Regions from separate parts of the Massilia sp. UYP32 genome, predicted to be linked through region 1. Evidence: predicted binding sites of a transcription regulator. Region 1 holds the regulator's gene; each other region holds the start of a gene.
The links. The regulator sigma-54, encoded in region 1, starts transcription at its own class of promoters, with help from an activator protein. The targets are predictions, from matches to a motif close to TGGCANGNAANCTGCTTT.
Positions count from the first base shown of each region.

Region 2: ABIB42_RS17150 (pilin) is a predicted target of sigma-54. The motif match lies at 6,184-6,201, and genes of this name have one in related genera.
Region 3: ABIB42_RS07110 (PEP-CTERM sorting domain-containing protein) is a predicted target of sigma-54. The motif match lies at 2,985-3,002, and genes of this name have one in related genera.
Region 4: ABIB42_RS17850 (PEP-CTERM sorting domain-containing protein) is a predicted target of sigma-54. The motif match lies at 2,095-2,112, and genes of this name have one in related genera.

Region 1 covers NZ_JBNDIK010000026.1:88,707-96,630, reverse strand. Annotated here, with positions in the region: gene hprK (HPr(Ser) kinase/phosphatase) at 1-284, shown strand, start outside; gene rapZ (RNase adapter RapZ) at 354-1,232, shown strand; gene ABIB42_RS20205 (hypothetical protein) at 1,248-1,403, opposite strand; gene ABIB42_RS20200 (DUF5694 domain-containing protein) at 1,534-2,604, opposite strand; gene ABIB42_RS20195 (enoyl-CoA hydratase/isomerase family protein) at 2,689-3,774, opposite strand; gene hpf (ribosome hibernation-promoting factor, HPF/YfiA family) at 3,898-4,257, opposite strand; gene ABIB42_RS20185 (RNA polymerase factor sigma-54) at 4,333-5,808, opposite strand; gene lptB (LPS export ABC transporter ATP-binding protein) at 5,820-6,572, opposite strand; gene lptA (lipopolysaccharide transport periplasmic protein LptA) at 6,584-7,132, opposite strand; gene lptC (LPS export ABC transporter periplasmic protein LptC) at 7,180-7,785, opposite strand; gene ABIB42_RS20165 (KdsC family phosphatase) at 7,796-7,924, opposite strand, start outside.
Region 2 covers NZ_JBNDIK010000021.1:17,814-25,737, forward strand. Annotated here, with positions in the region: gene ABIB42_RS17115 (sensor histidine kinase) at 1-182, opposite strand, end outside; gene ABIB42_RS17120 (response regulator transcription factor) at 179-913, opposite strand; gene recA (recombinase RecA) at 1,116-2,192, shown strand; gene recX (recombination regulator RecX) at 2,265-2,726, shown strand; gene ABIB42_RS17135 (DUF2889 domain-containing protein) at 3,268-3,831, shown strand; gene sucC (ADP-forming succinate--CoA ligase subunit beta) at 3,900-5,069, shown strand; gene sucD (succinate--CoA ligase subunit alpha) at 5,088-5,969, shown strand; gene ABIB42_RS17150 (pilin) at 6,274-6,732, shown strand; gene ABIB42_RS17155 (prolyl oligopeptidase family serine peptidase) at 6,796-7,924, opposite strand, start outside.
Region 3 covers NZ_JBNDIK010000007.1:52,955-60,878, reverse strand. Annotated here, with positions in the region: gene ABIB42_RS07130 (SDR family oxidoreductase) at 1-597, shown strand, start outside; gene ABIB42_RS07125 (biotin--[acetyl-CoA-carboxylase] ligase) at 594-1,358, shown strand; gene ABIB42_RS07120 (type III pantothenate kinase) at 1,355-2,098, shown strand; gene ABIB42_RS07115 (SPOR domain-containing protein) at 2,092-2,835, shown strand; gene ABIB42_RS07110 (PEP-CTERM sorting domain-containing protein) at 3,052-3,846, shown strand; gene ABIB42_RS07105 (septal ring lytic transglycosylase RlpA family protein) at 3,937-4,950, opposite strand; gene ABIB42_RS07100 (ATP-binding protein) at 5,148-7,301, shown strand; gene rodA (rod shape-determining protein RodA) at 7,489-7,924, opposite strand, start outside.
Region 4 covers NZ_JBNDIK010000022.1:52,006-59,929, forward strand. Annotated here, with positions in the region: gene glpK (glycerol kinase GlpK) at 1-1,350, opposite strand, end outside; RNA gene rnpB (RNase P RNA component class A) at 1,449-1,797, opposite strand; gene ABIB42_RS17850 (PEP-CTERM sorting domain-containing protein) at 2,145-2,735, shown strand; gene ABIB42_RS17855 (thiamine pyrophosphate-binding protein) at 3,063-4,775, shown strand; gene ftsY (signal recognition particle-docking protein FtsY) at 4,883-5,995, shown strand; gene ABIB42_RS17865 (cell division ATP-binding protein FtsE) at 6,010-6,681, shown strand; gene ftsX (permease-like cell division protein FtsX) at 6,678-7,607, shown strand.

The DNA of each region.
Region 1 (7,924 bases):
TCTTCGGCGAGACAGCAGTGCGGCGCAAGATGCGCCTGAAGCTGATCGTGCACTTGGTCAAGCGCGGCGCGCTGGACGAAGAGGTCGAGCGCCTGCCCTTCCACTTCCCGACCGAAGACGTGCTGGGCCTGCCGATCCGCAAGGTCGTCATTCCGGTGGCAGCCGGCCGCAACATCGCGGTGCTGCTGGAAGCCGCGGTGCGCAACACGATCCTGCAACTGCGCGGCATCGACACGCTGCAGGAATTCATGGAGCGCCAGCGCCAGGCCATGAGCGCGGATTGAACAACTGAGGAACCGGTATCGACGGCGCGGCGGCGTGCCATCGGGTGAAGGTTGCGGTATCATCGCCGCATGCACATCGTCCTCATCACCGGCATCTCGGGCTCGGGCAAGTCCGTGGCCCTGAACGTCCTGGAAGACGCGGGTTACTACTGCGTCGACAACCTGCCGCCGGCGCTGCTGCCGGCCCTCGTCAATACGGTCAACGAAACCGGCACCGCCAAGATGGCGGTCGCGGTCGACGCGCGCAGCGCCGAGTCGCTGGTCGAACTGCCGGTGAGCGTGCGCCGCATGCGCGAGGACGGCCATGCGGTCAAGGTCATGTTCCTGACCTCGAGCACCCATTCGCTGGTCGCGCGTTTTTCCGAAACGCGGCGCAGCCATCCGCTGTCGCACGAGCTGCGCCCGGGCGAGAACCCGGCCTCGCGCCGCACCCTGATCGAATGCATCGCCGAAGAGCGCGAGCGCCTGTCGTCGATCGAGAACCTGGGCCACGTGATCGACACCTCGGAGCTCTCGGCCAATAAACTGCGCGCCTGGATCAAGGAGCTGGCCGAGGTCGCCCATGCGCCGCTGACCCTGTTCTTCGAATCGTTCGCCTTCAAGGTCGGCGTGCCGCTCGACGCCGACTTCGTGTTCGACGTGCGCGCGATCCCGAACCCGTACTACGACCTGGCCCTGCGCCCTCTCACCGGCAAGGACCAGCCGGTGATCGACTTCCTCGACGCCCAGCCGAGCGCGATCGAGATGCTGGCCGACATCCGCAACTTCGTGGCCAAGTGGCTGCCGTCGTTCAAGACCGACAACCGCAGCTACCTGACGGTGGCGGTGGGCTGCACCGGCGGCCAGCACCGCTCGGTGTACATGGCCGAACACCTCGGCGCCTACTTCGGCGATACCGAACGGGTGATCGTGCGGCATCGGGAGCAGCCGAAGAATCCGGCTGCGTGATCTCGTCGTCGCTGGTCAGCTATTGAAGAAGTAGTAGGCAGCGGCGCCCATGCCCTCACCCATGTGATATGCGACCAGGAATGCCAACGATACGACGCTGATGGCCAGGGAGGCTTTCACGAACTGCGAGAGCGCGCGGTGTTCGGAGATCAGGTTTTGCCAGGAAATCATGTGCAGCTGTCATCGGTGATAAGAATCTGACAGTAGCACAAGGAGATAGCGCGCAAGCTCACGCATTCTCACCGCGGCTTGCAGGGACGCCCGACTCACGCAGGATGACCTTATCTTTCATGTGCAGCATTTACCGCAGCAACGCCGCTGTATCGACGACCCGCACGTCGTGCATCTGGTGCAGGTAGGCTTCCAGGTAACCCTTGTGCGAAGCACCGACGATGACCAGCAGCCGCGTGCCCGGCATGACGCCCACCACGTCGCGGATGTTCGCCGCCATGCGCAGGTTGCGCGTTTCCCAGTAGCCGACGTAGGCGCGGCCGAAGCGCTGCGGTGACGGCTCGTTCAGCGCCGCGCCGAAATCGATCTCGAAGCTCGCCGCGACGTGGGCCGGCGAATTGTAGGCGCGAACCATCGCCAGCAGGCCTTCCGGAGTATCCACGCCCCGGTCGAGGATCTCGTCCTCCTTCTTGCGCTTGGCATTGGCCGGATTGTCCCAGGCCTTCATGATCGCCTCGCCGGCCGCCTTGCGATCGGCGTAGGGGCGGCCTGCCGTCTGGTCGTCCATCGCATATACGCGCTCATGCCCCAGCCGGGCCGCCAGCTGCGCCGCGATCGCCACGCTTTCGTTGGGATGAACCGCGAGCTTTTGCAGCCGTGCGACCAGGACCTCATCCAGGCCGTCGCCGGCGCGGCGCTCGGCGTTCGGCAGGCGGAGCCACTGGACCACGGCCGACGCCTCCTCGCCGCCGGCCAGGAACACGGCCGCCAGGCGCCGTCGCTGGGCCGCCGACGGCGCCGCGGGCCAGGCGGCCAGCAGCCGTTCGGCCTCGGCGGTGGCCTGCGGCACGTCGAGCCCGGTCGCCGCCCTGGCCGGCGCGGTATCCCAGCAATAGCCGTCGACCGCCTCCTGGTAGCGCGCCGCATAGCGGCGCATGAAATCGCACTGCGGCCCGGAGCGGTCCTCGACCGCGATCGCCTGCGGCTTCCAGGCGGCGAGCCGGTCGTTCAGCGGGGCCAGGCTCGACGTCTGGAAGGTCTTGGGCAGGTGCGCCAGGTGGGGCGAGCCGAGCACCATGATCTCGTTGACCGGCCCCGTCGCGGGGCCCTTGAGCCGGCTCGGATCGAAGGCCGGCTGGTAATCCTGCGCGGCGGCGGCGCAGGACAAGGTCATCGAGATCAGCAAGGCAGGCAGGCGCATCGGGTTTCCTTTCAGGTCATGAAGACCCGATGTTCACACCTCACCGATATGGTGTCACGCAAAAATGGATATGCACGCAGCGGATTATGCGAGATGCCTGAGCGGATGCGCATGCTCCGGCCACACCGGGTCGAAGAAGCGCGCCACCATGTCGGGCGTCACCTGATCGAGCGAAGGCGGATTCCAGCGCGGCGCATTGTCCTTGTCGATGACGAGCGCGCGCACGCCTTCCAGCACTTCGCCATGCGCGAAGTTGTGACGCACCAGCGAACGTTCCATGCGCAGGCAGTCGGCCACGGACAGCTGCGCGCCGCGCGCCAGCAGTTCGTGGGTCACGCACATCAATAGGGGCGAGCGCTGGCGCATCGCCGCCAGGGCGCGCTGCGCGAACGGCGTCTCGTCGCCTTCGAGCGAAGCCATGATCGCGGCGACCGACGCGGCGCCGAAATGCGCATCGATCAGCTGGCGCTGGGCCTGCAGTTCGCCATTGCCCGCCTTCTGCGCGAACGGCGCCGCGAAAGCGCGGATCGCCGCCGGCAGGTCGGCGCCGGGTGTGGACGCGATCAGGGCATGCAGGGCCCGCAGTTCGGCGCCCGGCACGAAGACATCGGCCAGACCGATATGGAGCGCGTCGGCGGCGCCGATCGTCAGCCCGGTCAGGCCCAGGTAGTTGCCCAGCTGTCCGGGCGCATGCGACAGGAAGTGGCTGCCGCCGACGTCCGGGAACAGGCCGATGTTCACCTCGGGCATGGCCATCTTCGTGCGCTCGGTCACGATGCGCAGGCCGCAGTCCGGGCCGCCCTGGGCGATGCCCATGCCGCCGCCCATCACGACGCCATCCATGATGGCGATGTAGGGCTTCGGGTAGAAATGGATCAGGTGGTTCAGCGCGTATTCTTCGGTGAAGAAATCCTCGAGCAGCGCGCTGCCGCCCATCGGCGTCGCATGGCCGACCTCATGGAAGAAGCGGATGTCGCCGCCCGCGCACAAGGCCTTCTCGCTGCTGCTGGTCAGTACGACCGCGTCGACCTGCCCGTCATGCCGCCAGGCGCGCAGCACAGTGGTGAGCGCGCGCACCATCTCGAGCGACAGCGAATTGAGCGCCTTCGGGCGGTCCAGGGTGATGATGCCGGTGCGGTTGGCGACGCGGGTCAGGACGTGGTCGGTCATGGCGTAATCCGTAATGGAGAGACATGCATTTTACCGAACACACGAAACGCGTCATATCGGGGAGCTGGATGCAAAAAGGGCGTCCCCTCAGACGCCCTTAGCTAGTGTGAGCCCTGCGCCTGATCAGGCGACAGCAGCGTCTTCGCCGCCGTTTTCCGGCAGGCGTTTGATCGAGGTACGGCTATGGTCCTTCAGCATTTGCTTGTGTTTCAGAATCTGTCTGTCCAGCTTATCCATCAGCGTATCGATCGCGGCGTACAGGTCTTGCGCGACACTTGCCACGTGCAGGGTCTTGCCCGACACCTGGACGTTGATCTCTGCTTTCTGCCTTTTTTCTTTTTCAGTGAGGTTGTCGACGGCCAGGAAGACGTGGGTGTCGATCACCTGGTCGAAATGGCGAATGATGCGCTCGAGCTTATTCTGAACGTATTCACGGATGGCGGGGGTTACTTCGAGATGATGGCCACTGATTGTGAGGTTCATACACACTCCTTTGAAAAGGTTGCACCGTGTGGACCACACCAACGCGACAAGGCACGACGGGTGTGGACGGCGCAGTTACAAGGACTTGCGGAGGCTTACAGGGGGTATCTTGAGGGCTTCACGGTATTTTGCAACCGTCCGGCGCGCGATGACCATGCCTTGTTCCCCGAGCATCTCCGCGATCTTGCTGTCGGACAATGGGTTCCTAGGGTCTTCTGCTCCTGTCAATTGTGCGATGAGCGCACGGATTGCCGTCGAGGATGCTTCGCCTCCCGCCTCGGTGGCAACGTGGCTGCCGAAGAAATACTTCAACTCAAACATGCCGTGCGGGGTCAGCATGTATTTCTGCGTTGTGACACGAGAAATTGTGCTCTCGTGTAGGCCTAGTGTATCAGCTATCTCACGTAAAACAAGGGGCCGCATGGCAACCGCGCCATGGGAGAAAAAGTTGCGCTGGCGCTCGACGATCGCCTCCGCCACGCGCAGGATGGTGTCGAATCGCTGGCGCATATTCTTGATGAGCCACTTCGCTTCCTGCAGCTGCGCGCCCATCTGCGCTTCGCTCTTGCCCTGCTTGAGCAGGCTGGCGTACAGGCTGTTCACGCGCAGGCGCGGCATCACGTCCGGGTTCAGGGTGACCGCCCAGCCGCTCTTGGAACGGCGCACGATCACGTCCGGCACCACGTAGTCCGACACGTTCGAGGCGAACGCCGCGCCCGGATGCGGATTGCATTGGCGCACCACGGCCTGCACCTCGCGCAAGTCTTCGTCGTCGCAGTCGAGCGCTTTTTTCAGCTTGCTGTATTCGCGCTGGGCGAACCAGCTCAGGTAACCCTCGACGATGGTCAGCGCCATGCGCCGCGTCACCAGCGGCACGCCCGGCATGCGCCGGATCTGCAGCGCCAGGCACTCGGCCGCGCTGCGCGCGCCGACGCCCACCGGGTCCATGCTCTGCACCAGCGCCAGCGCACACCGTAATTCGTCGATCTCGATCTCGAGTTCTTCGGGCAGCCTGGCGTGGATCTCGTCGAGCGGCTCTTCCAGGTAGCCGTTGTCGTCCAGCGCATCGATCACCAGCTCGGCCAGCGCACGGTCGCGCGCCGACAGGATGGCTTCGCGCACCTGTTCCATCAGGTGTTCGCGCAGCGTGATGGCGCAGGCCTCCAGTTGCGGGCGGCCGTCCTCGTCCTCGCCGCCGCCGGACGATGGCGCGCCGCCGTCGCTCCAGTCGGCATCGACGCGTTCGTTGTCGGCGCCGCCCTCGAAACCCTCGCCCTCCTGCGCCGGCGCACCCTCGCCCTCGGCCTGCTGGCCGGGCGCCGGCGGCGCTTCGCCATTGGCGGGCGCATTGTTGATGGCGCCATCGGCCAGCAGGCGCACCGATCGGTCGAGCGGATCGTCGAGCCGCTCGAGCAAGGGGTTATCGCCCAGTATCTGCTCGATCTCCTGGTGCAGCTCGAGCGTCGACAGTTGCAGCAACCGGATCGACTGCTGCAGTTGCGGCGTAAGCGCGAGGTGCTGCGAAGTGCGAAGTTGCAGGGACTGTTTCATCTAGGCGTCGCTCACATGCGGAAGTGTTCACCCAGGTACACGCGGCGCACCGACTCGTCGGCGATGATGTCGTCAGGACGGCCGGAGGCAAGCACCGCGCCCTGGTTGATGATGTAGGCGCGGTCGCAGATGCCGAGCGTCTCGCGCACGTTGTGGTCGGTGATCAAAACACCGATCCGGCGCTCCTTCAGGAAGCGCACGATGCGCTGGATCTCGATCACGGCGATCGGGTCGACGCCGGCGAACGGTTCGTCGAGCAGCACGAAGCGCGGATTGGTCGCCAGCGCGCGCGCGATTTCCACGCGGCGGCGCTCGCCGCCCGACAGCGACAGCGCCGGATTCTCGCGCAGCTTCTCGATCTGCAGGTCGGCCAGCAGGGTGTCGAGGCGCTCGTTGATCTGGTCTTTCGACAGCGGCTTGCCGTTGTCTTTCTGCAGCTCGAGCACGGCGCGGATGTTCTCTTCCACCGTCAGCTTGCGGAACACCGAAGCCTCTTGCGGCAGGTAAGACAGGCCCAGTACGGCGCGGCGGTGGATCGGCAGGCTGGTGATGTCGGTGCCGTTGATGTCGATCGAGCCGGCGTCCGACGGCACCAGGCCGACGATCATGTAGAACGACGTCGTCTTGCCGGCGCCGTTCGGGCCCAGCAAGCCGACCACTTCGCCGCATTCGACCTGCAGCGACACGTCGCGCACCACCAGGCGCTTGCCATAGCTCTTCTGCAGGCCCTTGACGACCAGTGTGCTGCGATCGCCCAGCTCCATCGGAATCGCCGTCATTGGGCGCCTCCGGCGGGTGCGCGCTTGGGCGCCAGGATCAGGGTGCCGCGGCCGCCGCCGGCGACGCTCTTGCCGCTTTCGTCGTTGCGCACCGTGGCCACTTCCTTGCGGTTGTCGTAGGAAATGAAGGGGCCGGTGATCTGGTTGGTCATGCGCGCGCCTTCGAGTTCGCGCACGACGGCGTTGGAATACAGGCGCACCAGTTCCGACCGCTCGTCGTACTCGATGCGCTCGGCCTGGCCGTCGACCCACAGGTCGGGACCGCCGTCACGCTTCTGGCGGAAAGTGGCGACCTTGCCGCCGGCAGCGGTGAGGGTCACGCTCATATAGCCTTCCGGGCTTTCCTTGACCAGGGCGCGGTCGGACTTGAGCACCAGGGTGCCGCGGGTCAGCACCACGTTGCCGGTCAGGATGCGGGTGCCGGTCACCTCGTCGATGTCGAGCGAATCGAAGTTGATGACCGCTTCCTTGAGCGAATCGGCGCGTTCGGCGGCCGCGGTCAGCGACAGCAGGGAAAGGAAGGCGGCGACAAGTAGTTTTTTCATGGTTGGTGGATACGGGTCTCTGGTTGGCACGCGGCGTTTCTGGAGGATCAGCGCTGGCGTGGCGGATAGACGATCTGGCCGCGGCTGGACAGGTGCAGCTGCATGGTCGCATTGTTGGCGACCATGCCGGTGCCCTTGACGCTGGACGCGCCGAGCTGCATGTCGATCGGCAGATCGGTCTTCAGTATTTCTTCGTCCGGCAGCACGGTGAGCGCCTGGGTGCGCACGTGCAGCGATTCACTCTGCGCGGTCTTGGGGCGCTGCAGGTCGACGTCGCCGATCAGCTCGACCCGGTGCTCCTGGTGATGGATCTGCGCGTTCTTCGCGACCACCGTCATCGGCGGGCGGCCCGGCTCGACGCCGCGCAGCACCGGCGCCTCGACGTGCGACACGTCGCCGCGCGGAATATGCTCCAGGCGCTTGCCCGACACCAGGTAGCTCGGCTGGCCGTTCTCGGTCATGCGCACGAAGGAGAAGTTCTCGACGATGTAGTCCGGTTCGTCCGGCGGTCCGCCCAGCTGGGCGTCGATGTCGGACCCCTGCATCAGTTGCAGCAGCCAGAAGCTGCCGAAGGCGAAGAAGGTGCCGATGACGATCATCGCCAGGAGATTCCAGCGGTGGGCGGTGCGCTTGTTGACGACGACGGTAGCCATTTTTAAAGCCTCAGGCGAAGTACGGCGCGAGCGCCTGGTCGTAGGTGCCCTGGGCGCGCATCACGAGGTCGCACACCTCGCGCACCGCGCCGCGCCCGCCGGCGTTTTTCGTTACGTAGTGCGCGCGGTGCTGCACCTC
Region 2 (7,924 bases), on a different contig from region 1:
ATCGGCCACAGCAGCAGCAGCGGGGCCAGCATCCAGTCGAGGATCTCGCCGAACAGCGAATGGCGGATGTTCTCGTCCGGCTCGGGATTCGGCGGGACGTAGGTCGGCTCGGCCGGCGCCGCCGGGGGAGCGGCCGACCCGTGCTCAGGCCAGGGCGTCAAGCCGGCGTCGCGTTCGTTCACCTGTCGGCGACGGTTGCCGTTGCGGTTGCTGCGCTGCGCTCGGCGGAGGCGCTGGCGGCGGCCTCGGAGAATTTCTCGAGGCAGTAGCCCAGGCCGCGCACGGTGGCGATGCGCACGCCGCCGACTTCGATCTTCTTGCGCAGGCGGTGCACGTAGACCTCGATCGCGTTGTTCGAGACTTCCTCGCCCCATTCGCACAAGTGGTCAACCAATTGTTCCTTGGATACCAGACGGCCGGTGCGCGCCAGCAGCACTTCGAGCAGGCCGAGCTCGCGCGCCGAGAGGTCGAGCATCTGGTCATTGATGTAGGCGCTGCGGCCGACCTGGTCGTAGACCAGCGGGCCGTGGCGCACCACGGTCGGGCCGCCGCCGGCGCCGCGGCGGGTGAGGGCGCGCACCCGCGCCTCGAGTTCGGACAGGGCGAACGGCTTGGCCATGTAGTCGTCGGCGCCCAGGTCGAGGCCTTCCACGCGCTGCTCGACGGAATCGGCGGCGGTGAGGATCAGGACCGGCAGCAGCGAGGCGCGGGCGCGCAGGCGGCGCAGCACCTCGAGCCCCGACATCTTCGGCAGGCCGAGGTCGAGGATGAGCAGGTCGAACTCCTGGGTGGAGAGGGCGGTGTCGGCATCCTGGCCGTTCTTGACGTAATCGATGGCGTAGCCGGACTGGCGCAAGGATCGCGTCAGGCCGTCGGCAAGTACGCTATCATCTTCAGCGAGCAGAATTCGCATAATGGCACCTCGGTTATCGCGTTAGACAAACTCAGACCCGTATTGTGTTTGATTTGTCGCAACAATGCGAGCCTGGGTCCATTTCTTGACAAGATGGCCACGTATTAGTGCTTGCAAAAACCACTGGATTTTTATACAGTAGTGGCTCTTGAAGTGCGCGTGCGCGCCCACACCTTGCCTACTCCACGATTGAAAGTACACCATGGACGACAAAAAATCCGCATTGAACGCCTCTGAAAAAGGCAAGGCGCTGGCAGCCGCCCTGGCGCAAATCGAAAAGCAGTTCGGCAAGGGCTCGGTCATGCGCATGGACACCAGCGCACCGGTCGAGGAAGTGCAGACTGTTTCCACCGGCTCGCTGGGCCTCGACATCGCGCTGGGCGTCGGCGGCCTGCCGCGCGGCCGTATCGTCGAGATCTACGGCCCTGAATCGTCGGGTAAAACCACCCTGACCCTGCAGACCATCGCCCAGATGCAAAAACTGGGCGGCACCTGCGCCTTCATCGACGCCGAGCACGCGCTCGACGTGACCTATGCCCAAAAATTGGGCATCAACCTGGGCGACCTGCTGATCTCGCAGCCGGATACCGGCGAACAGGCGCTCGAAATCACCGACGCACTGGTGCGTTCGGGCAGCGTCGACCTGGTGGTCATCGACTCGGTGGCGGCACTGACCCCGCGCGCCGAGATCGAAGGCGACATGGGCGATTCGCTGCCGGGCCTGCAGGCGCGCCTGATGTCGCAAGCACTGCGCAAGCTGACCGGTTCGATCAACCGCACCAACACGCTGGTGATCTTCATTAACCAGATCCGCATGAAGATCGGCGTCATGTTCGGCAGCCCAGAGACGACCACCGGCGGTAACGCACTGAAGTTCTACGCCTCCGTGCGCATGGACATCCGTCGTACCGGTTCGATCAAGTCGGGCGACGAAGTGATCGGTAACGAAACCAAGGTCAAGGTCGTCAAGAACAAGATCGCGCCACCGTTCAAGGAAGCCCACTTCGACATCCTGTACGGAGCAGGCACCTCGCGCGAAGGCGAAATCCTGGACCTGGGCGCCGACAACAAGATCGTCGAGAAATCGGGCTCGTGGTACAGCTATAACGGCGAGCGCATCGGCCAGGGCAAGGACAATGCCCGTCAGTTCCTGGTGGATCGCCCAGCCCTGGCGCGTGAGATCGAAAACAAGGTCCGCGCCGCCCTGGGCGTGCGTGAACTGCCGCCGGTGGCAGCCGGTGGCGACGACAAGCCAAAGCTGCAGGCTGTTGGTGAGTAATCGTCTGGCGAGGGCGGCGCGGCAAGGTAGCGCCGTGGCTGTTCGCGCCATGTTGTCGACGATGGTGTTGCCATGCCAGCACCCGTACTGAGCCTCAAGGCGCGCGCGCTGCGCTATCTGTCGCAGCGCGAGCACAGCCGGTTCGAGTTGCGGCGCAAGCTGGCCAAGTATGCCCAGGAAGACGAAGACGTCGACGCCCTCCTGGATTTCCTTGAAAAGAATAACTGGCTGTCGCAAGAACGTTTTGCCGAGTCCCTGATCAACCGTAAGGCCAGCCGCTACGGCAACAGCCGTGTGGTGGCGGAGCTGCAAAGCCATGGCGTCACCGGCGATGCACTGGTCGAGATCAAGGCTGGGCTGTCCGACAGCGAGACCGCGCGCGCCGTCGAAGTCTGGCAGCGCAAGTTCGGCACCGTCGCCACCGACGCGGCAATGCGGGCCAAGCAGATGCGCTTCCTGTTGCAGCGCGGCTTTTCCCAGCGCGCGGCGCGGGTGGCAATGCAAGGTAGCCCTGCGGACGACGAGTTGTCGTAGGGTGGACGGATTTTCCGTCCACGCGTTCAACTACAATATGCGTCATTACAGCGTGCCTTTGACTAAGATGTACGTCATTACAGCGTGCCTCGAAGGACTTCATGTCCGTGACGCTGATCTGGCGGCCATACCTCTCCAGGCGCCAGCGTGGAGCGCCATCTCCCGATATGCCTAGGGCATATTCCTCAACGGGCGATGGCGCTGCACGCTGGCGCTTTGTTACGCCTGACCGTCCGATCACTGACTGATCCTATCCCAACCACATATCTTTCATTCACGTCGTGAATGGCTTGGCGACTCGCATTAAAGACGGGCGAATAATATAAGCGGCAAACGCGCCGTCATATTCCCCCGAAGTCCCTTCATCTCCTCGTAGTATCCCTTACTAACCTTTCTTTCCCATGCGCCGCTGTGGACGCTGTGCTAAACTTTGCGGGTTTAAGCAGCGCCGCATGAGCGGTTGTTGTCGCAGAAGCTGCGGCAACGTGCACGAAGCACACCGGCTGCATCACTAACCGCCGTCTCGACGGCACTGGTATTTATGCCTTTGTCACCTCCCGTATCGCGCTCGCTCCGGCATACGCGCGCCATCACAGTCGAAGCGTTCGCGCGCGACGATGGCTTGTGGGACCTCGATGCCAGCATCCGCGATGTGAAGACGCGTACTGTCGCGCTTGCTTCCGGCGAACGGCCCGGCGGCACGCCGGTGCACGACCTCAAGCTGCGCGTGACCATTGACCGCGACCTCAACATCGTCGATGCCGAAGCCGCATCCGATGCCGTCCCGTATCCGGGCTATTGCGATACCATCGGCCCTGCCTACAAGAAGTTGATCGGGCTCTCGCTCGTGAACCATTTCCGGTTGCATCTGAAAGACCGCCTATCCGGCGTGCTCGGCTGCACCCATTTGACCGAATTGGCCCAGGTGCTGCCAACCGCAGCCTTGCAAGCCTTTGCTGACGACAATGTCGATGCCCCAGGCGGGCTCGGCGGCTCGTCAACCGACCGTCCATTTGAGCTCGACCGTTGCCACGCCCTGCGCAGCGACGGCCCTGCCGTGGCCAAATACTACCCACGCTGGTCGATCAAGGCCGTCTCGGGTTAGCGTTCGTCGTTTTATTTTTTGTAGTTCAACCGTATTTCTAATTCAGTAATAGAAGAAGGGAAGCCAGCATGAAGATCCATGAGTACCAGGGCAAAGAGATCCTCCGAAAATTCGGGGTGACCGTTCCGCGCGGCATTCCGTGCATGTCGGTGGAAGAGGCTGTCAAGGCAGCTGAAGAACTGGGCGGTCCGGTCTGGGTGGTCAAGGCCCAGATCCACGCTGGTGGCCGTGGCAAGGGCGGTGGCGTCAAGGTCGCCAAGTCGATCGAACAAGTCAAGGAATACGCTGACCAGATCATGGGCATGCAGCTGGTGACCCACCAGACCGGCCCGGAAGGCCAGAAAGTGCGTCGCCTGATGATCGAAGAAGGCGCCGACATCAAGCAGGAACTGTACGTCTCGCTGGTCACCGACCGCGTGACCCAGAAGGTCGTGCTGATGGCGTCGTCGGAAGGCGGCATGGACATCGAAGAAGTCGCGCACAGCAATCCTGAAAAAATCCACAACGTCGTGATCGATCCGGCCGTCGGCCTGACCGACGCCGACGCCGACAGCATCGCCGCCAAGATCGGCGTGCCGGAGGGCTCGATCGCCGACGCACGCGCCAACCTGCAAGGCCTGTACAAAGCCTACTGGGATACCGACGCATCGCTGGCAGAAATCAACCCGCTGATCGTGACCGGCTCGGGCAAGATCATCGCCCTGGACGCGAAATTCAACTTCGACGCCAACGCGCTGTTCCGTCACCCAGAGATCGTCGCCTACCGCGACCTGGACGAAGAAGATCCAGCCGAAGTCGAAGCATCGAAATTCGACCTGGCTTACATCTCGCTGGACGGCAACATCGGCTGCCTGGTGAACGGCGCCGGCCTGGCCATGGCCACCATGGACACCATCAAGCTGTTCGGCGGCGAGCCGGCCAACTTCCTGGACGTGGGCGGTGGCGCCACGGCCGAGAAAGTGACCGAAGCCTTCAAGATCATGCTGAAGAACCCGGAACTGAAGGCCATCCTGGTCAACATCTTCGGCGGCATCATGCGTTGCGACGTCATCGCCGAAGGCGTGATCACCGCATCGAAAGCCGTGTCGCTGCAAGTGCCGCTGGTCGTGCGCATGAAGGGCACCAACGAAGACCTGGGCAAGAAGATGCTGGCTGACTCGGGTCTGCCAATCATCGCCGCAGACACGATGGAAGACGCAGCGAAGTCGGTCGTCGCCGCCGCCGCTGGTAAAGCCTAATTCGCTAAGGAAATAAAAATGTCGATTCTGATCAACAAAGACACCAAAGTCATCACCCAGGGCATCACCGGCAAGACCGGCCAATTCCACACCCGTATGTGCCGCGACTACGCGAACGGCAAGGAAGCCTTCGTCGCAGGCGTGAACCCGAAGAAAGCCGGTGAAGATTTCGAAGGCATTCCAATCTACGCATCGGTCAAGGAAGCCAAGTCGGAAACCGGCGCCACCGTGTCGGTCATCTACGTCCCACCGGCAGGCGCAGCCGCCGCCATCTGGGAAGCCGTTGAAGCCGAGCTGGACCTGGCAATCTGCATCACCGAAGGCATCCCTGTCCGCGACATGATGGAAATCAAGGATCGCATGGCGAAAGCCGGTTCCAAGACCCTGCTGCTGGGCCCGAACTGCCCAGGCCTGATCACCCCTGACGAAATCAAGATCGGCATCATGCCGGGCCACATCCACAAGAAGGGCCGTATCGGCGTCGTGTCGCGTTCGGGCACCCTGACCTATGAAGCAGTCGGCCAGCTGACCGCGCTGGGCCTGGGCCAATCGTCGGCAGTCGGCATCGGCGGTGACCCGATCAACGGCCTGAAGCACATCGACGTGATGCGCATGTTCAACGACGATCCTGACACCGACGCGGTCATCATGATCGGCGAAATCGGCGGTCCTGACGAAGCGAACGCCGCTCACTGGATCAAGGACAACATGAAGAAGCCAGTGGTTGGCTTCATCGCTGGCGTGACCGCGCCTCCGGGCAAGCGCATGGGCCACGCCGGCGCGCTGATCTCGGGCGGCGCCGACACCGCGCAAGCCAAGCTGGAAATCATGGAAGCCTGCGGCATCAAGGTCACCAAGAACCCGTCGGAAATGGCGCGTCTGCTGAAGGCGATGCTGTAATTCTGACGATCTCTTTATCGACAGCTAAGACGGGGAGCTTCGGCTCCCCGTTTGTATTTGCGGGTCCATTTTTCGTCGCCAATCTCCGTCGTCTGACAAAAATTGCTGTATGGCACTGACAAATTTTGTCACCCGAAGCGCCAATTTTTGTCGTAGCACACGATTTCGTTATGTCGGGATTAATAAAATCGACCGTTTTCTGCTGTTTTCGGGCTGGCACAGCGCTTGCATATAGGAAAGCGTAGCAGCTGAGCAGTACAAGACATGTAGTCCTTATTTTTGAAATACTACCCTGGAGAGAAAAATGAACTTCAAGCAAATGCAAACCAAGAAGGCCGAAGGCGGCTTCACCCTGATTGAACTGATGATCGTTGTTGCCATCATCGGCATCCTGGCAGCTGTCGCCATCCCTGCTTACCAGAACTATGTCGCCAAGTCGAAGTTCAGCGCTGCACTGGCTGAAGTTTCTGCTGGTAAGACTGGCCTCGACGTCGCCCTGAACATGGACTCGAACTTGGCTGCAGATGCAGCGCTGGCCGCCAGCGGTTTGAAGGCTGAGACCTCGAACTGCGACATCAGTTTCGTGGGCGCTCCTACCACCACTGGCGCGATCGACTTGGTCTGCACCATCAACAGCGGCCCAAGCTCGGTGAACGGCGAAACCGTGACCCAGAAGCGTGATGCAGATGGCGCCTGGACCTGCGAAACCAGTATTGATGAAGAGTTGACCGGCAAAGCTTGCGAGACTGTTACCGCCCCGTAATTCATGTAATTAGCTAGCCTGTAACAAAAGGCCGCCTTTTGGCGGCTTTTTGCTATCCGGCGATTACTTTTGCTTCAGGTACTGATCCAACCACCCCACCACAGTGTGATGCCACTGCACAGAATTCGCCGGCTTGAGCACCCAATGATTCTCATCCGGGAACACCAGCAGCTTGCTCTCCACCCCCATGCGCTGCAGCGCGGTAAAGGTTCCCAGCGCCTGTGCAGTAGGAATGCGGAAGTCCAGATCACCCTGGATCACCAGCATCGGCGTCTTCCACTTGTTCACGTGATGAACCGGATTGAAGCGCTCATGATTCTCCGGCACCTTGAAGTAAGGCCCGCCGCTCTCCCAGTCGGTAAACCACTGTTCCTCGGTCGAGTACGCCATGCCGCGCGTGTCGAACACGCCGTCGTGATTCACGATGCACTTGAACTCATCCGACCAGTTACCCGCGATCCAGTTCATCATGTAGCCCCCGTACGACGCCCCCAGCGCGCAGTCGCGTGAACGGTCGAGCCACGCGAATTTCTGCACCGCCGCGTCATAGCCCTTCTGCAGGTCGACCAGCGGCTTGCCGCCCCAGTCGTTGCTGATCGAATCGGTGAACTTCTGGCCGTAGCCGGTCGAGCCGTGGAAGTCGATGAACACGGCCGCATACCCCGCGCCCGCATATACCTGCGGATTCCAGCGATAGCTCCAGCTGTTGCCGAAGCTGCCCTGCGGGCCGCCATGGACGATGAAGGCGACCGGATACTTCTGGCCCGGCTGCGCATTCCACGGCTTCATCACGTAGCCGTACACGGTCTCGCCATTGGCGCCGGCGAACGAGAACTGCTCGGACTCGCCAAAGCGCACGTCCTTCAAACGTTCCGTGTTCACATCGGTCAGCTGTTTCGGCTTGCCGCCCAGCTTCATCGAAAACAGCTGCGCGCCCGATTGCAGGTTGGCGTGGGTGTACACCAGCGTGTCGCGCCGCAGGTCATACGCGCCGACCGCGCCCTTGTCGGTCAGCGGCGTCACCTTGTCGCTGGCGACGTCGATCGAGAACAGGCGGTGCTGGCCGATGTCTTCGGCATCGACAATCAGCGCCTTGCCGTCCGCACGCCACACCAGGTTGCCGGCCGAGCGGTCCCAGTCGGCCGCCAGCTTGCGCTTCTGGCCGGTGGCCACGTCCATCAGCATGACCTGG
Region 3 (7,924 bases), on a different contig from region 1:
GATCGCGACGGCCTGGCCGCGGCCGCGCTTGACTTCATCGCCGCCAACGGCGGCGCCGACGTCGTCATCGCCAGCGCCGGCATTTCGCACGGCACGCTCACCGACCGCGCGGCCGACCTGGCCGTGTTCGACGCGGTGTTCGCCACCAACGTGAACGCCACGGTCGCCACCTTCGCCCCGTTCATTGCCCCCATGCGGCGGCAGGCGACGCCCTGCCGCCTGGTGGGCATCGGCAGCGTGGCGGGCGTGCGCGGCATGCGCGGCGCCGGCGCCTACTGCGCCAGCAAGGCCGCCGTGCACAGCTACTGCGAAGCGCTGCGGGTCGAGCTGCGCGCGACCAACATCCGGGTGGTGACGATCGCCCCCGGTTATATCGACACCCCCATGACCAGCAAGAACCGTTTTCCCATGCCCTTCCTGATGCCCGCCGACCGCTTCGCGGCGCAAGCCGCCGCCGTGATCGCGCGCGGCGACAGCTACCGCGTATTACCCTGGCAGATGGGCGTCGTCGCCAAGCTGCTGCGCCTGCTGCCCAACTTCGTGTTCGACCGCCTGTTCGCGCGCGCGCCGACCAAGCAGCGCCAGGGGGAAGCATGAACGCCGATGCCATCCGCGCACTGTCGAAGGCCGGCGTGGCGGTCGACGTCGTGGCGCAGACCGGCTCCACCAATGCCGACCTGCTGGCGCGCGCCGCGACGCTCGAAGCGCCATTGCTGCTGGTGGCCGAACACCAGACCGCCGGCCGCGGTCGCGCCGGCCGCAGCTGGCTGTCTTCGCCCGAAGGTTCGCTGACCTTTTCGCTGGCGTGGAAGTTCGACGGCGGCCCGCAGGCGCTGGTTGGCCTGCCGCTGGCAATCGGCGTGGCGCTGGCCGAGACGCTCGGCGCGCTGGGCCAGCAAGTCCAGCTGAAATGGCCGAACGACCTGCTCAAGGACGGCGACAAGCTGGCCGGCATCCTGGTCGAGACCCAGTCCGCGCCCGGTGGCGGCACCTGGACCGTGATCGGCATCGGCCTCAATCTCCTGATGCCGGACGAGATGGAAGCGCAGCTGGGACGCAGCGCGGCCGGCGTGCCCTGGCTGGCGCGCATGGAGCGCGACGTCCTGATGGCGGCCCTGCTCGACGGCCTGGCCGCGGCGCTGGCGGAGTTTTCCGCGCGCGGCTTCGCCGCCTTCGCCGCGCGCTGGAACCTGCGCCACGCCTGGCAGGGCGAGACCGTTGTCCTGCTCGACCACGGCGCGGTGCGGCACGAGGGCCGCGCCGCCGGCGTCGACGACAGCGGCCGCCTGCTGCTCGACACGTCGGAGGGCCGCATCACCGTGATGGCCGGCGACGTCTCGCTGCGGGTGAAGACATGATGCTGCTGGTCGACGCGGGCAATACCCGCGTCAAGTGGGCGCTGGCCGACGCCGGCAGCGCCCTCGGCGCGTGGCGCCTGCACGGCGCCGTGCTGCATGCGCAGCTGGACGAAGCAGCTGCCCGATGGGCGAGCGCCGGCGTGACCCGCGCGCTGGTGTCGAACGTCGCCGGCCCACAGCTGGCCGGGCGCATCGCGGCCCTGCTGCCGGCCGGGATCGAGGTCGAATGGTTCGCCTCCAGCGTGGAGCGCGCCGGCCTGCGCAACGGCTACCGCGACCCCGGCCGCCTGGGCTGCGACCGCTTCGCCGCCGCCATCGGCGCGCGCGCCCTGGCGCCCAGGCAGAACCTGATCGTCGCCACCTGCGGCACCGCGACCACGGTCGACGCGGTGAGCGCCGACGGCCTGTTCGTGGGCGGCATGATCCTGCCCGGCCTGGCGCTGATGGCGTCCAGCCTGGCCAGCAACACGGCGCAGCTGCCGCAGGTAGTCCCTGGCGCCGTGCCGGCGCTGTTTGGCGACAATACCAACGACGCGATTCTCTCCGGCGTGCTGTCGGCCCAGGCCGGCGCCATCGAGCGCGCCGTGGCCGGACATGGCGCCTCTTCCTGCATCGTCTCGGGCGGCGCGGCGCCGACCATCGCGCCCGCGCTCAAGGTCGCGCACAGGGTGGTCGATAATATCGTGCTGGTCGGCCTGCAGGCGGCGACCGCCTGGAGAGAGGGGGAAGCACGGTGTTGAAATTCGTATTCTGGGCGCTGCTGGCCGCGAACGCGGCCTTGCTGGCGTATGGCCAGGGCATGCTGGGCCAGCCCGGCGCCGGTGAGCGCGAGCCAGGCCGGCTGAACAACCAGCTGGCGCCCGAACGCATCACGCAACTGACGGCGGTCGAGGCCAAGCGCGCGCTGGACGAGGCCGAGGCCATGGAAGCCGGCGACGCCGAAGCCCGCGCCGAGCCATCCGCCGCCGCGCCCTCGCCGGAGCCGGCGCCGCCGGCCGCCGTGGCGCCGGACCTGATCGCCTGCGTCCAGGCCGGTCCCTTCAGCGCCGCCGACGCCCGCCGTTTCGAAACCCGGGTGGCCAGCCTGGACCTCGCTGCGCGCCAGTCGCGGGTCGACGTCCCCTTCCAGGAAGTGACCAGCCGCCTGGTCTACCTGCCTCCCAACGGCGGCCGCGAAGGCGCCCAGCGCCGCGCCGCCGAGCTCAAGGAACGCGGTGTCGAGAATTTTTACATCATGCAGGGCGACTCGCCGCTGCGCTGGGCGATCTCGCTGGGCGTGTTCAAGACCGACAGCGCGGCCCAGAAGCTGGTGGCGCAACTGCAGCGCCAGGGTGTGCGCGGTGTGCGGGTGCTGCCGCGTGGCCCGCAAGTCATGCGCCCCGCCTACCAGTACCAGGCGATCGATGCCGGTGCGCGCAACCGGCTTTCCACGCTCATCGGCAACTTCTCCGGCGCCGACTTGCGCAACTGCGAATAACGTCGCGGTCGTGTATCGCATCCATCCAGCGCGCCACATGGCGCGCTTTTTTATGCGGTGTGCAGTTGACCACCCGCAAGCTGTCGAATATCTTTACACTTAATTTTCCTCAAGAAATTTTAATTAACCAAAACAAACACTTATATCCTTGGCACACTATTTGCTCTATATCAAATTAAGTTGTTCCAATATAATTTGACGTTCCGAGGGGAAGCCATGAAACAGATCATCACCGCCTTGCTGCTCGCCGCTGCCACGCTGTCGACCACCGCTGCCGCTGCACCCATTTCGCTGAACGGCTCGCTGGCCAACGGGATGCTGGATCAGGGCAGCTACAAAGTCGCTTTCATCAACGATACGCCGCTGCCAGAAAAATATACCTTCAATAGCCTGTCGTATTCGTTCTCCTTCAAGGACGATGGCGAACTGATGAAACTGACCTCGACCAGCGACCGCGACGAAGGCGAATACGGCAAGGTCAAGAATGGCAAGAGCACCCGTGATGTGACGGTCACCAATACCCATACCTATACCGGTGAACAAGAGAGCGCCGCCCTGTGGTTCGGCGACTTCCTGCTCGGAAGCGGAAGCACCCAGCTCTTCGAGTCGAGCTATACCTCCCCGTCGAGCTTCCAGGAAATTTACGACGGCCAAAAATGCACGAAATGGTTCTTCTTCATCTGCAAACAATCGCACTCGCAATATTCGGATACCACGACCACGACGACGACCGTGAAGAAGGCGTACACCGGTGAGTTCACCATCAGCGGCACCGTGACGAACCAGTCCATCATCGACGCGCTGCTGAACGATGGCCAACTGACGTTCAAGCTGAAAGTGCTCGGCGACCTGATGCTCACCAACTCCGAGCTCCTGCTCGACTACACCAAGGTGGAAGAGCCGACTGAAGAGCCGGGCGAAGTGCCTGAGCCGTCGAGCGTCCTGCTGGCCGGCGCCGGCCTGGCCGCCATCGGCTTCCTGCGCCGCCGCCGCACCGCCGCACAGGCATAAGCGCTTCTTTTCCGCTCGAAGAAATGGCCGGTTCGCCGGCCATTTTTCATGGCGCGGAGGTTCAGCGCGCCGCGTTCGACGAGGGGGCGATCAGCGCTGGACCACGATCGGCTTGAAGCCGAGGCTGGACGGCAGCGCACGCATGGCTTCCATCGCTTCGGCGCGGCTGGCGTAGGGGCCGCCGTACAGGCGATTCAGGGAACCCACCTTCACCACTTCGAGCTTGCCCAGCTCGACGCCGGCATCGGCGATCTTTTCTCCCATCGCCTCGGCGGTGCCGGCGCGGCCATAGGCGCCGAGCTGGATGAAGAAGCGACCGGCCGGCGCGGGCGCGGACACCGGCTCTGCCTGGCTCACCAGCGCCGCGCTGTCGGAATGAATCCGGTCTTCCAGCATCAGCGCCTCGATCTCGGGCGGCGCCGATTGCGCGATCGACGCGACTTCGCGGCGCGCGGCCGCGATCTGCGCCGGCGGGACGATCGGATCGCCCGGGAACAGGCGCTCGATCTCGACTTCATGGCTGCCCTTGCCCAGCAGCCCGAGCTTGAGCGCCGCCGTGTACGAGACGTCGATGATGCGGCTGGAATGGAAGGGGCCGCGGTCGTTGATGCGCACCACCACCGAATTGCCGGTGTCGAGGCTGGTCACGCGCACATAGGACGGGATCGGCAGCGTCGGATGCGCGGCCGTCATCTTGTACATATCGTACAGTTCTCCGGACGCCGTGCGCTGGCCGTGGAACTTGACGCCATACCAGGTGCTGACGCCGCGCGCGCTGTACCGCTCGTCATTTCCCAGCGGCGTATAGGTCTTGCCCAGCACCGTGTAGGGACGGCTGGTCCACTTGTTGAAGGGCTCGGCCTTGACCACGGCGTCCGGCACGTCGAGCAGGCCGTCGGGGATGTCGTCGCCCGGGCCGTCGTCCTTGTAGTAGCCGCCGCGGCCCGACTTGGCGGCCGGCAGCTGGGGCGCCTTGCCATGCTTGGCGGTCGGCTTGTGCGGCCAGGGGAAAGGATTGAGCTTTTTATGCTCTCCCGTGCTGCTGCAGGCCGATACTAGAATGGCAACCGGTATGACCGCCAGGAAGCTTGTACGAACGCCCATTGGCCGTCCTCCATCGTGTTAGGTCGACCCCCAGTTTACGTTGTCTTGCCAGACTCATCAATATGCAGGCATCAAGCCGGAATGCGATAATGGCCGTTTTGGCAAGACGTCCGCGTGCCCTGATCGTTCCGAAAGTGTGGTTCCGGCGCAAAAAAACAGGGCATACTGCGGCATCGCCGGTCTGTCCACTTTCAACCATGCCGCACGCTTCGCATATTTTCGATCACCTGCCGGGTAACGGCGACACCGTGACCCTGCTGCGGCAGACCGACTGGTCGCGCACCGGCCTGGGCGACCCATCCACCTGGCCCGACGCCTTGCGGCTGCAGGTGAACGTCTGTTTCGAATCGCAGTTCCCGATCGCGATATGGTGGGGCCCGGACCTGATCCAGCTGTACAACGATTTCTACCGGCCGATCCTCGGTTCGAGCAAGCACCCGGCGTCGTTCGGCGGCCCGGCCCGGGAAACCTGGCCCGAAATCTGGCCGACGATCGGCGCCATGGTCGACCAGGTGATGAACGACGGCATCGCGGTCAGGGGCGAGGACATGCCGCTCGAACTGCTGCGCAACGGCTACCCCGAACTGTGCCACTTCACGTTTTCGTACAGCCCGATCCGCGATATTTCGGGCGCCGTCGTCGGCATGTTCACCGCGGCGGTCGAGACGAGCGCGCGCGTCATGGCGGAACGCCGGCGCGCTTTCCAGCTCAACCTGGCCGACGAATTGAGGGGGCTGGCGACGACCGACGACATCATCGGCACGGCGACCCGGCTGATCCGCCAGCACCTGGGCGTCACGCGCGCCTATTACGCCGAAATCGACGACCAGGCCGGCTGCTTCCACATTCCCGCGCAATGGACGCACGGCGGCGAGCTGCCCGCCCTGCCCGGCCTGCCGATGCACGGATCGGTGGCCTCGTTCAGTCCCTACCTGCTGCAAAGCCTGCGCGCCGCGCGGGCGGTGGTGGCCGAGGACATCGCGGCCGACCCGCACCTGGCCGGGCATGCGCAGGCCTACCAGGATGTCGGGATGCAGTCGGTCGTCGTCATGCCGCTGAACCGGGGTGGCCAGCTGCGCGCCAACTTCAATGTCGGCCATTCGGTGCCGCGCCGCTGGACGCCGGGTGAACTCGAGATCATCGCCGACGTGGCCGAGCGTACCTGGGACGCGATCGAGCGGGCCCGGGCCGAAGAAGCGCTGCGCCTGTCAAGCCGCCTGAAGGACGAATTCCTCGCGATGCTGGCGCATGAACTGCGCAACCCGCTGGCGCCGATCAGCGCCGCGGCCGACCTGCTCGCCGCCGCCCGCCTCGACGAGGACAAGATACACCGGACCAGCGCCGTCATCCAGCGCCAGGTCGCGCACATGACCGCGCTGGTCGACGACCTGCTCGACATCTCGCGCGTGACCCGCGGCCTGATCACGCTGGAACAGAGAGAGATCGACGTGCACGACGTCATCGCCGACGCCGAGGAACAGGCGCGCCCGCTGATGGAAAAGCGCCAGCATGCGCTGCGCTGCATCTGCCGCGCGGGGAAGGCCTACGTTCGCGGCGACCGCAAGCGGCTGGTGCAGGTGCTCGCCAATCTCCTCAACAATGCGGCCAAGTACACGCCGCCGGGCGGCGCGATCGACATGCGGGTCGAGGTGCGGGAGCGCGACGTCGCCATCTCGGTGAGCGACAACGGCATCGGCATGGCCCACGAGCTGGTCGGCCGCGTGTTCGATCTGTTCGCCCAGGGCGAGCGCGATGCCGACCGGACCCAGGGCGGGCTGGGCATCGGCCTGGCCCTGGTGCGCAACCTGGTCGAGCTGCACGGAGGCAGCGTCGGCGCGCATAGCGCGGGCGCCGGACAGGGCAGCCGGTTCACCGTGACCCTGCCGCGGATCGAACCCGATGCCGCGCCGGCCGGCAGCGCCGGTTCCGCCACGGGGCTCGCGCCGGCGGCGGGCGGGCTGAAAGTGCTGGTGGTGGACGACAATGCCGACGCCGCCGCCATGCTGTCGATGCTGGTCGAATCGGCCGGCCATGACGTCGTGGTCGAACTGAGCTCGGTGAGGGCGCTCGACAACGTCGAGACGATCAGGCCGGATATCTGCCTGCTCGACATCGGCCTTCCCGAGCTCGATGGGAACGCGCTGGCGCGCCGGCTGCGCGCGATGCCGCGGCTGCCGCCTCCGGTGCTGGTTGCCGTCACCGGATATGGCCAGCAGTCCGACCGCGACAAGGCCTTCGCGGCAGGCTTCGACCATTTCTTCACCAAGCCGGTCGATATTTCCCGCTTGATGGCCTTGCTGACCGAGGTGCACACGGCAGGCCCCGCGGCGCGCGGCGGCCCGGTGCGCTAGACGCGTGGACGGCTTGGCCGTCCTAGGGAAGCGCTGTTTTATTCTGACGGATGGAATTGGCGACGGAAAAAGGCGCCCGGCAAGGCGTAAACCGCAGCCATACCGCGTGGTATGGCGAGGATTTACAACGCAGCAGGGCGTCTTTTTTCCGTGCCAAGGCCGCCGCCATGAATAAATCAGCGCTTCCCTAGGTCTGCACCAGCTTGCGATGCCGCTGGATGCTCATCAGGATGCCGGCGCCGAGGCCCAGCGTGATGAAGGCCGTGCCGCCATAGCTCATGAACGGTAGTGGCACCCCAACTACAGGCAATATCCCTGAAACCATGCCCATATTGACGAAGGCATAGGTGAAGAAAATCATCGCGATCGAACCGGCCAGCAAGCGGCCGAAGGCGTTTGGCGCATTGGCTGCGATCATCAGGCCGCGTCCGATCAAGAGCAGGTAGACCAACAGCAGGAACAGGTTGCCGATCAGGCCGAACTCCTCGGAATACACCGAGAACACGAAGTCGGTGGTGCGTTCCGGCACGAATTCCAGGTAGCCCTGGGTGCCCTGCATATAGCCCTTGCCGGTCACGCCGCCCGAACCGATCGCGATGATCGACTGGATGATGTGGAAGCCC
Region 4 (7,924 bases), on a different contig from region 1:
CCAGTAGCCGCAGGCCAGGCCGGCCAGGTAGGCCGCGCCCAGGGCGGTGGTCTCGGTGACGCGCGGGCGCACCACCTCGACGCCGAGCAGGTCGGCCTGGAACTGCATCAGCAGGTCGTTGCGGGCGGCGCCGCCGTCGGCGCGCAACTCGGTGACGGCGCAGGCGGCGTCCTTCTGCATGGCCGCCAGCAGCTCGGCGCTCTGGTAGGCAATGGCCTCGACCGCGGCGCGCGCGATATGGGCGGCGCTCGTGCCGCGCGTCATGCCGAGAATGGTGCCGCGCGCATACGGATCCCAGTGTGGCGCGCCGAGGCCGGTGAAGGCCGGCACCAGCATCACGCCGCCGCTGTCGGGCACGCTGGTGGCGAGGGCCTCCACCTCATGCGACTGGCGGATGATGCCCAGGCCGTCGCGCAGCCATTGCACGGTGGCGCCGCCCATGAAGACGCTGCCCTCGAGCAGGTAGTCGGTGCGGCCCGCGACCGTCCAGCCGACCGTCGCCAGCAGGCGATTGCGCGAGATGGGAGGGCTATCACCGGCATGCATCAACATGAAGCAGCCGGTACCGTAGGTATTCTTGACCAGGCCCTTGCGGTGGCAGGCTTGCCCGAAGGTGGCGGCCTGCTGGTCGCCGGCGATGCCGGCGATCGGAATCGCATGGCCAAACCACTCTTCGGCGGCCAGCCCGACGGCGCCGGCGCTAGGCACGACCTCGGGCAGCAATGCGCGCGGGATGTCGAACAGCCCCAGCAGGTCGTCGTCCCAGGCCAGCGTGTGGATGTTGAACAGCATCGTGCGCGCGGCATTGCTGGTGTCGGTGACGTGGCGGCCGCACAGGCGCCAGACCAGCCAGCTGTCGACGGTGCCGAAGGCCAGCTCGCCCTTCTCGGCCCGGCTGCGCGCGCCGGGGACGTGGTCGAGCAGCCATTGCAATTTGGTGGCGGCAAAATAGGCGTCGAGCTCGAGGCCCGAGCGTTCCTGGATGAAGGCGGCCTTGCCCGCGTCGCGCAGGCGGTCGCACACGCCGGCGGTCCGGCGGTCCTGCCACACGATGGCGTTGGCCACCGGTTCGCCGGTCGCACGGTCCCACAGCAGCGTGGTCTCGCGCTGGTTGGCGATGCCGATCGCGGCCACCTGGGTGGCCTGGATGCCGGCTTGCGCCAGCGCTTCGCGCGCGCAGGCGAGCTGGCTGTGCCAGATGTCGAGCGGATCGTGCTCGACCCAGCCGGGCTGGGGAAAGTGCTGGGGGAATTCGCGCTGGCAGCTGGCCACCGGCAGCCCGGCGCGGTCGAACAGGATGGCGCGCGAGCTGGTCGTGCCCTGGTCGAGGGCGAGGATGTATTGCGTCAATGGCGTCTCCGGACAGTGCGGCCGGCGCGGAACGCCAGGGCAAAGCGGTCCGGGACGACCGTCGACAAGGCGCGTGGATCACGTGCCTCGGGAATTATAAGTAAAGCAGACCGATAGGCCGGATTCTGTGTAACGCCACCTTGCGGCGGCGCATGGACAATCATTCCTCTAGACGCTGGATTACTCCAGCGCTCAAGCTTCCTACCCGCACGCTCCGCGAGCAACATCAACGCGTGCCTATTTGGAATTGCTCCAGGTGGAGGTTACCGCGTTTCACCGTAACTGAATACGCTCGTCTCTGTGGCCCTATTCCTCGCCTTATACCGCTGGCTTGCGCCAGACGGCTTTCAGCGGACGGCCGTTAACCGTCACCCCGCTCTGTGGAGTCCGGACCTTCCTCCCGTCCACGACCTTGCGGCGTGGACCAGCGACTGTCTGGCCTGCTTCACGGGCGTCATTGTACCCGATGCCGGCGCCGCCGGCTGCATTGCGCCGCTGTCGACGCGCCAGGTACAGGTGTCAGACCTGACGCATGTGGCAGGCTGGGAACATGGACAGCGTCCGGCCAGAAAAAAGATCAATGATAAAGATCAACTGCTTTAACGGTTGAACTCGTCTTAATTTTCATTATGTGTTAAATAAAATCAGTCGTTATCGTCGAAAAAATTTACACTTTCGTGTATTGGAAATTATCAAATTTTAATAACTCAATAGAATTCAATGATTTAAATTTCATTTAATATCAGGCATGGTTGTTGCTTAAGTCATGAGCTCCACCACCAAGGAGAGTTATCATGACTTTTAAATCGTCGCTGAACAGACTGCTCATCGGTTTCTCGTTTCTGGTATCCACTTCGGCATTCGCCAGCCCGATCACCGTCGGTTTTACAAATATCGAAAGTAATGGCTTCATCGGAGATCCGCAAAATTATGTTCAATATGTCGACGTGGGGTCCAATTCCACCATTACCGGCATCTCCTATTCGGTCGATCTGACGGCGTTCGAGCCCAGCTGGCTGGCTGACATGGTGTTCGCCTTTGAGCGTTCAGACTTTCTCGCCGGCGTGTTCTTCACACCAGGGTTCGAGACGGCGGCGCCCGGGACTGGAAGCTATTCCGGCTCGGCCAGTCTGGTTGACCTCGGCCTGGACTTCCAGGTCGGCGAAGACGGCCTGTTGCGCCTGGAATTCTTTGAAGCCTTTGACGATGTGCCGGGCGTCGACGGCATATGGAATTTCGCCAGCTTCACTTTCGAGGTGGAGCCGGGACCGTCCCCTGTGCCGGAGCCCGCGAGCGCTTTGCTGTTAGCTGCCGGCCTGGCGGCCATGCGTCGTGCGAGCATTCGCCGCAGCTTGAATAAAGCCGGTGCAAAGGCGATTCACTGATTGTTGCCTGATCAGGTAGTGATTCGGTGTGACGGGATTCTGGCCCTGAAGGCAGGATCCCGCCAATATAATTAATTTAGATCATATAAATAATATTCTGGATTGATAATTATCAAATCATCTTCGAGATAGCCAGCAAGTAAAACCTGAGCTCATCCAGCCAGGAAGCAGCAATGGCGCAGCCCGGCATGACGGCAATGGCGCAACACGCTGCCGTTCTGTCTACGCCCCGTTTTTCTGTAATTTGATGTCGCCATTTCAAAAGCCGTTCCCGGCCCGCTCGCCTAGAATGCCCGGATAGCCTCTTTGACAAGGATGACACGCCCCATGCCCTCGCCTTCCCTGCACCCTTCCCGCACCGGCGGCCAGCTCCTGGTCGATGCGCTCCACGTCCACGGCGTCGACACCGCCTTCGGTGTCCCCGGCGAAAGCTACCTGGACGTGCTCGATGCGCTGCACGACTCGAACATCCGCTTCGTGATCAACCGCCAGGAAGGGGGCGCGGCATTCATGGCCGAGGCCTATGGCAAGATGACCGGCAAACCCGGCATCTGCTTTGTCACCCGCGGTCCCGGCGCCACCAACGCCTCGATCGGCGTGCACACCGCCTATCAGGACTCCACCCCGATGATCCTGTTCATCGGCCAGGTCGGCAACGACTTCGTCGACCGCGAAGCCTTCCAGGAAATCGACTATCGCCGCATGTATGGCCAGATGGTGAAATGGGTGGCCCAGATCGATCGCGCCGACCGCATCCCCGAATATTTGGCGCGCGCCTTCCAGGTGGCCACCAGCGGCCGTCCCGGCCCGGTGGTGCTGGCGCTGCCGGAAGACATGCTGGTGTCGACGGCGGCAGTAGCCGACACCCGTCCCTACCAGCCGTCGCACGGCGCACCTTCCGGCGAGCAGATCGCCCGCCTGCGCGCCATGCTCGAACAAGCCCGGCGTCCGATCGTGCTGCTGGGCGGCGGCACCTGGAACGCGCAGGCCTGCGCCGACCTGGCCCGCTTCGCCGAAACCAACCGCTTGCCGGTGGGCTGCACCTTCCGCTTCCAGGACTTGCTCGACAACGCGCACCCGAATTACGTCGGCGACGTCGGCATCGGCATCAACCCCAAGCTGGCCGCGCGCGTAAAAGAGGCCGACCTGGTGATCGCCATCGGCCCGCGCCTGGGCGAGATGACGACCGGCGGCTACACGCTGCTCGATTCGCCGGTGCCACGCCAGCGCCTGGTCCACATCCACCCGGCTCCTGAAGAGCTGGGCAGCGTCTACCAGGCCGAACTCATGATCGCCAGCGGCATGCCGCAAGCCTGCGCCGTGCTGGCCGGGATGGCGCCGGTCGACGCCACGGCCTGGCAGGACAGCGTGGCCGAGGCCAAGGCCGAGCTGGCGGCGTGGCAGGCGCAGCCGGCGCTGCTCAAGGAAGGCGCGCCGCTCGACCTGTGGCAGGTGGTGCAGGACTTGATGGATCAACTGCCGCGCGACGCCGTCATCACCAACGGCGCCGGCAACTACGCCTCCTGGGCCCACCGCTTCTATCGCTACGGCGGCATGCGCACCCAGCTGGCGCCGACCAATGGCGCAATGGGTTACGCCGTGCCGGCCGGCGTGGCCGCCAAGATCGTGTGGCCGGAGCGCGCCGTGGTCACCTTCGCCGGCGACGGCGAATTCATGATGACGGGCCAGGAACTGGCCACTGCCGTCCAGTACGGCGCCGGCGTCGTGATCCTGGTATTCAACAACAATATGTTCGGCACCATCCGCATGCACCAGGAACGCACCTACCCGGGCCGCGTGTCGGGCACCGGCCTGCACAATCCGGACTTTGCCGCACTGGCGCGCGCCTACGGCGGCCATGGCGAGGTCGTCGACAAGACAGAGGATTTCGCGCCGGCGCTGCAGCGCGCGCTCGAGCATGCGCAGCAGCACAAGCTGCCGGCAGTGATCGAATTGCGCTACGACGGCAACCTGATCACCCCGAATGCCACGCTGGAGACGATCCGCAAGCAGGCGGAAAGCGCGAGGGCCGGCAGCTGAACGCTCGTGTGCAATCGGGTTGCGTATTGCTGCTCTGGTAAAATATTCGCTAGTTTTTTCATCGCCGGCCACGCCGGCGTCCGCACGCAGTCCCGCCACCAGACACTATGTTTAGCTTCTTCAAAAGAAAAAAAGCGCCTGACACACCGGCGCCGGAACCGGTCGTGCCGGCCGCGCCGCCTGCGCCCGCCCCCGCTCCCGCCCCCGCTTCGGCCCCGGCGCCCATCGCCGCGGCCCCGATCGCCGCCGAAGCCAGCGTCCTGCACGAAGGCGCCAACCTGTTCCCCGAAACCGCCGAACGCCCGACCACCGAGCTTGAAAAGAAGACCTCGTGGATGGCGCGCCTGAAGGCCGGCCTGTCCAAGACCTCGAGCAACCTGTCGCTGCTGTTCGTCGGCGCCCGCATCGACGAAGACCTGTACGAGGAACTCGAGGCGGCGCTGCTGATGTCGGACGCCGGCATGGACGCCACCGAGCACCTGCTGGGCGAATTGCGGCGCAAGGTCAAGGAAGACAAGCTGCTGGACGCCGCCGCCGTCAAGGCCGCGCTCAAGGCGCTGATGATCGAGCTGCTGCAACCGTTGCAGAAGCCGCTGGAGCTGGGCCGCCACGAACCGCTGGTGATGATGATCTCGGGCGTCAACGGCGCCGGCAAGACCACCACCATCGGCAAGCTGGCCAAGCATATGCAAAGCTTCGACCAGTCGGTGCTGCTGGCCGCCGGCGACACCTTCCGCGCCGCCGCACGCGAGCAATTGATGGTCTGGGGCCAGCGCAACAACGTCACCGTGATCTCGCAGCAGTCGGGCGATCCGGCCGCCGTCGCCTTCGACGCGGTGCAGTCGGGCAAGGCGCGCGGCACCGACGTCGTCATGATCGACACCGCCGGCCGCCTGCCGACCCAGCTGCACCTGATGGAAGAACTGAAAAAGATCAAGCGCGTGATCGGCAAGGGCATGGCCGGCGCGCCGCACGAGACCCTGCTCGTCATCGACGGCAATACCGGCCAGAACGCGCTGGCCCAGGTGAAGGCCTTCGACGACGCCCTGCAGCTCACGGGCCTGGTCGTGACCAAGCTGGACGGCACCGCCAAGGGCGGCGTGCTGGCGGCGATCGCCCGCACCCGTCCGATCCCCGTGTACTTCATCGGCGTCGGCGAGAAGCTGGAAGACCTGCAGCCGTTCAATGCCGAAGAATTCGTCGAAGCGCTGCTCGGCTGACGGAACGGGGACCCATGATCGCATTCCAGTCGGTATCCAAACAGTACACCCACGGCGATGCGCGCGGCGCCTATGCGTTGCACGACGTCTCGCTCGACATCGCCAAGGGCGAGCTGGTCTACCTGGCCGGCCCTTCCGGCGCCGGCAAGTCGACCCTCATGAAGATGGTGGCGGCGGTCGAGCGCCCCAGCAGCGGCAAGGTGATCGTCAACGGCCAGGACATCGGCCGTATCAAGCCGGCCGGGATTCCCTTCCTGCGCCGGAATATCGGCATCGTCTTCCAGCAGCAGCGCCTGCTCAACGACCGCAACATCCTGGCCAACACCATGCTGCCCCTCCTCGTCACGGGCGCCCGCACCGCGGACGCCGCGCAGCGCGCCCGCGCCGCGCTCGACCGGGTCGGCCTGCTCGACCGCGCCAGGGCGATGCCGCTCGAACTGTCGGGCGGCGAACAGCAGCGGGTGGCCGTCGCGCGCGCGATCGTCAACCGGCCGCAGATCATCCTGGCCGACGAGCCGACCGCCAATCTCGACCGCGTGGCGGCCGACAAGGTGCTCGACGCGCTGCGCGCCTTCCACGCCGCGGGCGTCACCTGCGTCATTTCGACCCATGACGAGCAGGTGCTGGCAGGCAGCACGCGGGTGATCCGCCTCGAGCAGGGCCAGCTGGTCGGAGGTGCGGCATGAGCCCGTGGCTGCGCCAGCACCGCTTCGCCCTCGGGGCCGCGCTGTCGACGGTGCGCAAGTCGCCCGGCAGCTTCCTGTTCAACGTGCTGGTGGTCGCGCTCGCGCTGACCCTGCCGTTCGCGGGCATCACCCTGCTCGACAATGTGCGTCCGCTGTCCGAGCAATTGTCGGTCGATCCCGAGATCAGCCTGTTCATGCGCGACGACGCCAGCCGCGCCGATGCCGAAGCGCTGGCGCCCCGGATCCGCCAGATCGTCGCACCGCAGGGTGGACAAGGGGCGGAAATCGCCTTCGTGCCGCGCGAGCAGGCGCTCGCTTCGCTCAAGGAGCGTAGCGGCCTGGGCGACGTGCTGGAAACCCTGGGCGATAACCCCTTGCCCGACAGCTACGTAATGAAGCTGGAAGGCTTCGCCAGCGCTGGCGCCGCCGCCCAGGTGGACCTGATTACCGAGCGCCTGGGCGAACTGCCGGGCGTGGCGACGGTGCAGGTCGACTCGGCGTGGGTCAAGCGCCTGTCTGCGATGCTGGCCATCTTGCGCCTGGCGCTGCTGCTGCTGGCGGCCACGTTGGGCATCGTCGTGATCGCGGTCGTGTTCAATACGATCCGCCTGCAGGTGCTGACCCAGAAAGAAGAAATCTCGGTCTCGACACTGCTGGGCGCGACCAACGATTTCATCCACCGTCCGTTCTTCTACACCGGCGCCCTGCTCGGCCTGTGCGCCGGCGCGGTGGCGCTGGGCGCGGTGACCCTGGCCCTGCGCCCGCTGAACGGCGCAATCGGGGAGTTCGCCCGGCTGTACGGCTCGAATTTCCAGCTGGCGTCGCTGGGTGGACTCGAAATCGCCGGCCTGCTGGCGATCAGCGCCGCGCTGGGCCTGGTCGGCGCCCTGCTGTCGGTGCGGCGTCACCTGGCGCGCCAGCGTTGAACGCGGTCCTACAAACTTGCAGTGAAAAAAACTGTCGAGATGGTATTGAAAACCCGATAAGCGTCACCATCTGGTGTAGCAGGGCGAGGCGGCCCTCCTGTGTGGCTGCCTGCCCCTTTACCGGACAAGACCGCGTCGCATGACACCGCAATGAATCCTACGGCCTAGCTGCCATCCCCTACGCTTCCACGCGCATAAGTCCTACAGGCTGCGCCGTGGGTACGTGCGCCATTCAACAGAATACGTGCCGCTGCGGCCGTAATCTGTGTCTAACGTTATTCCAGTCATTCCTGGCTCACTTTTGAGCCGAATCAACT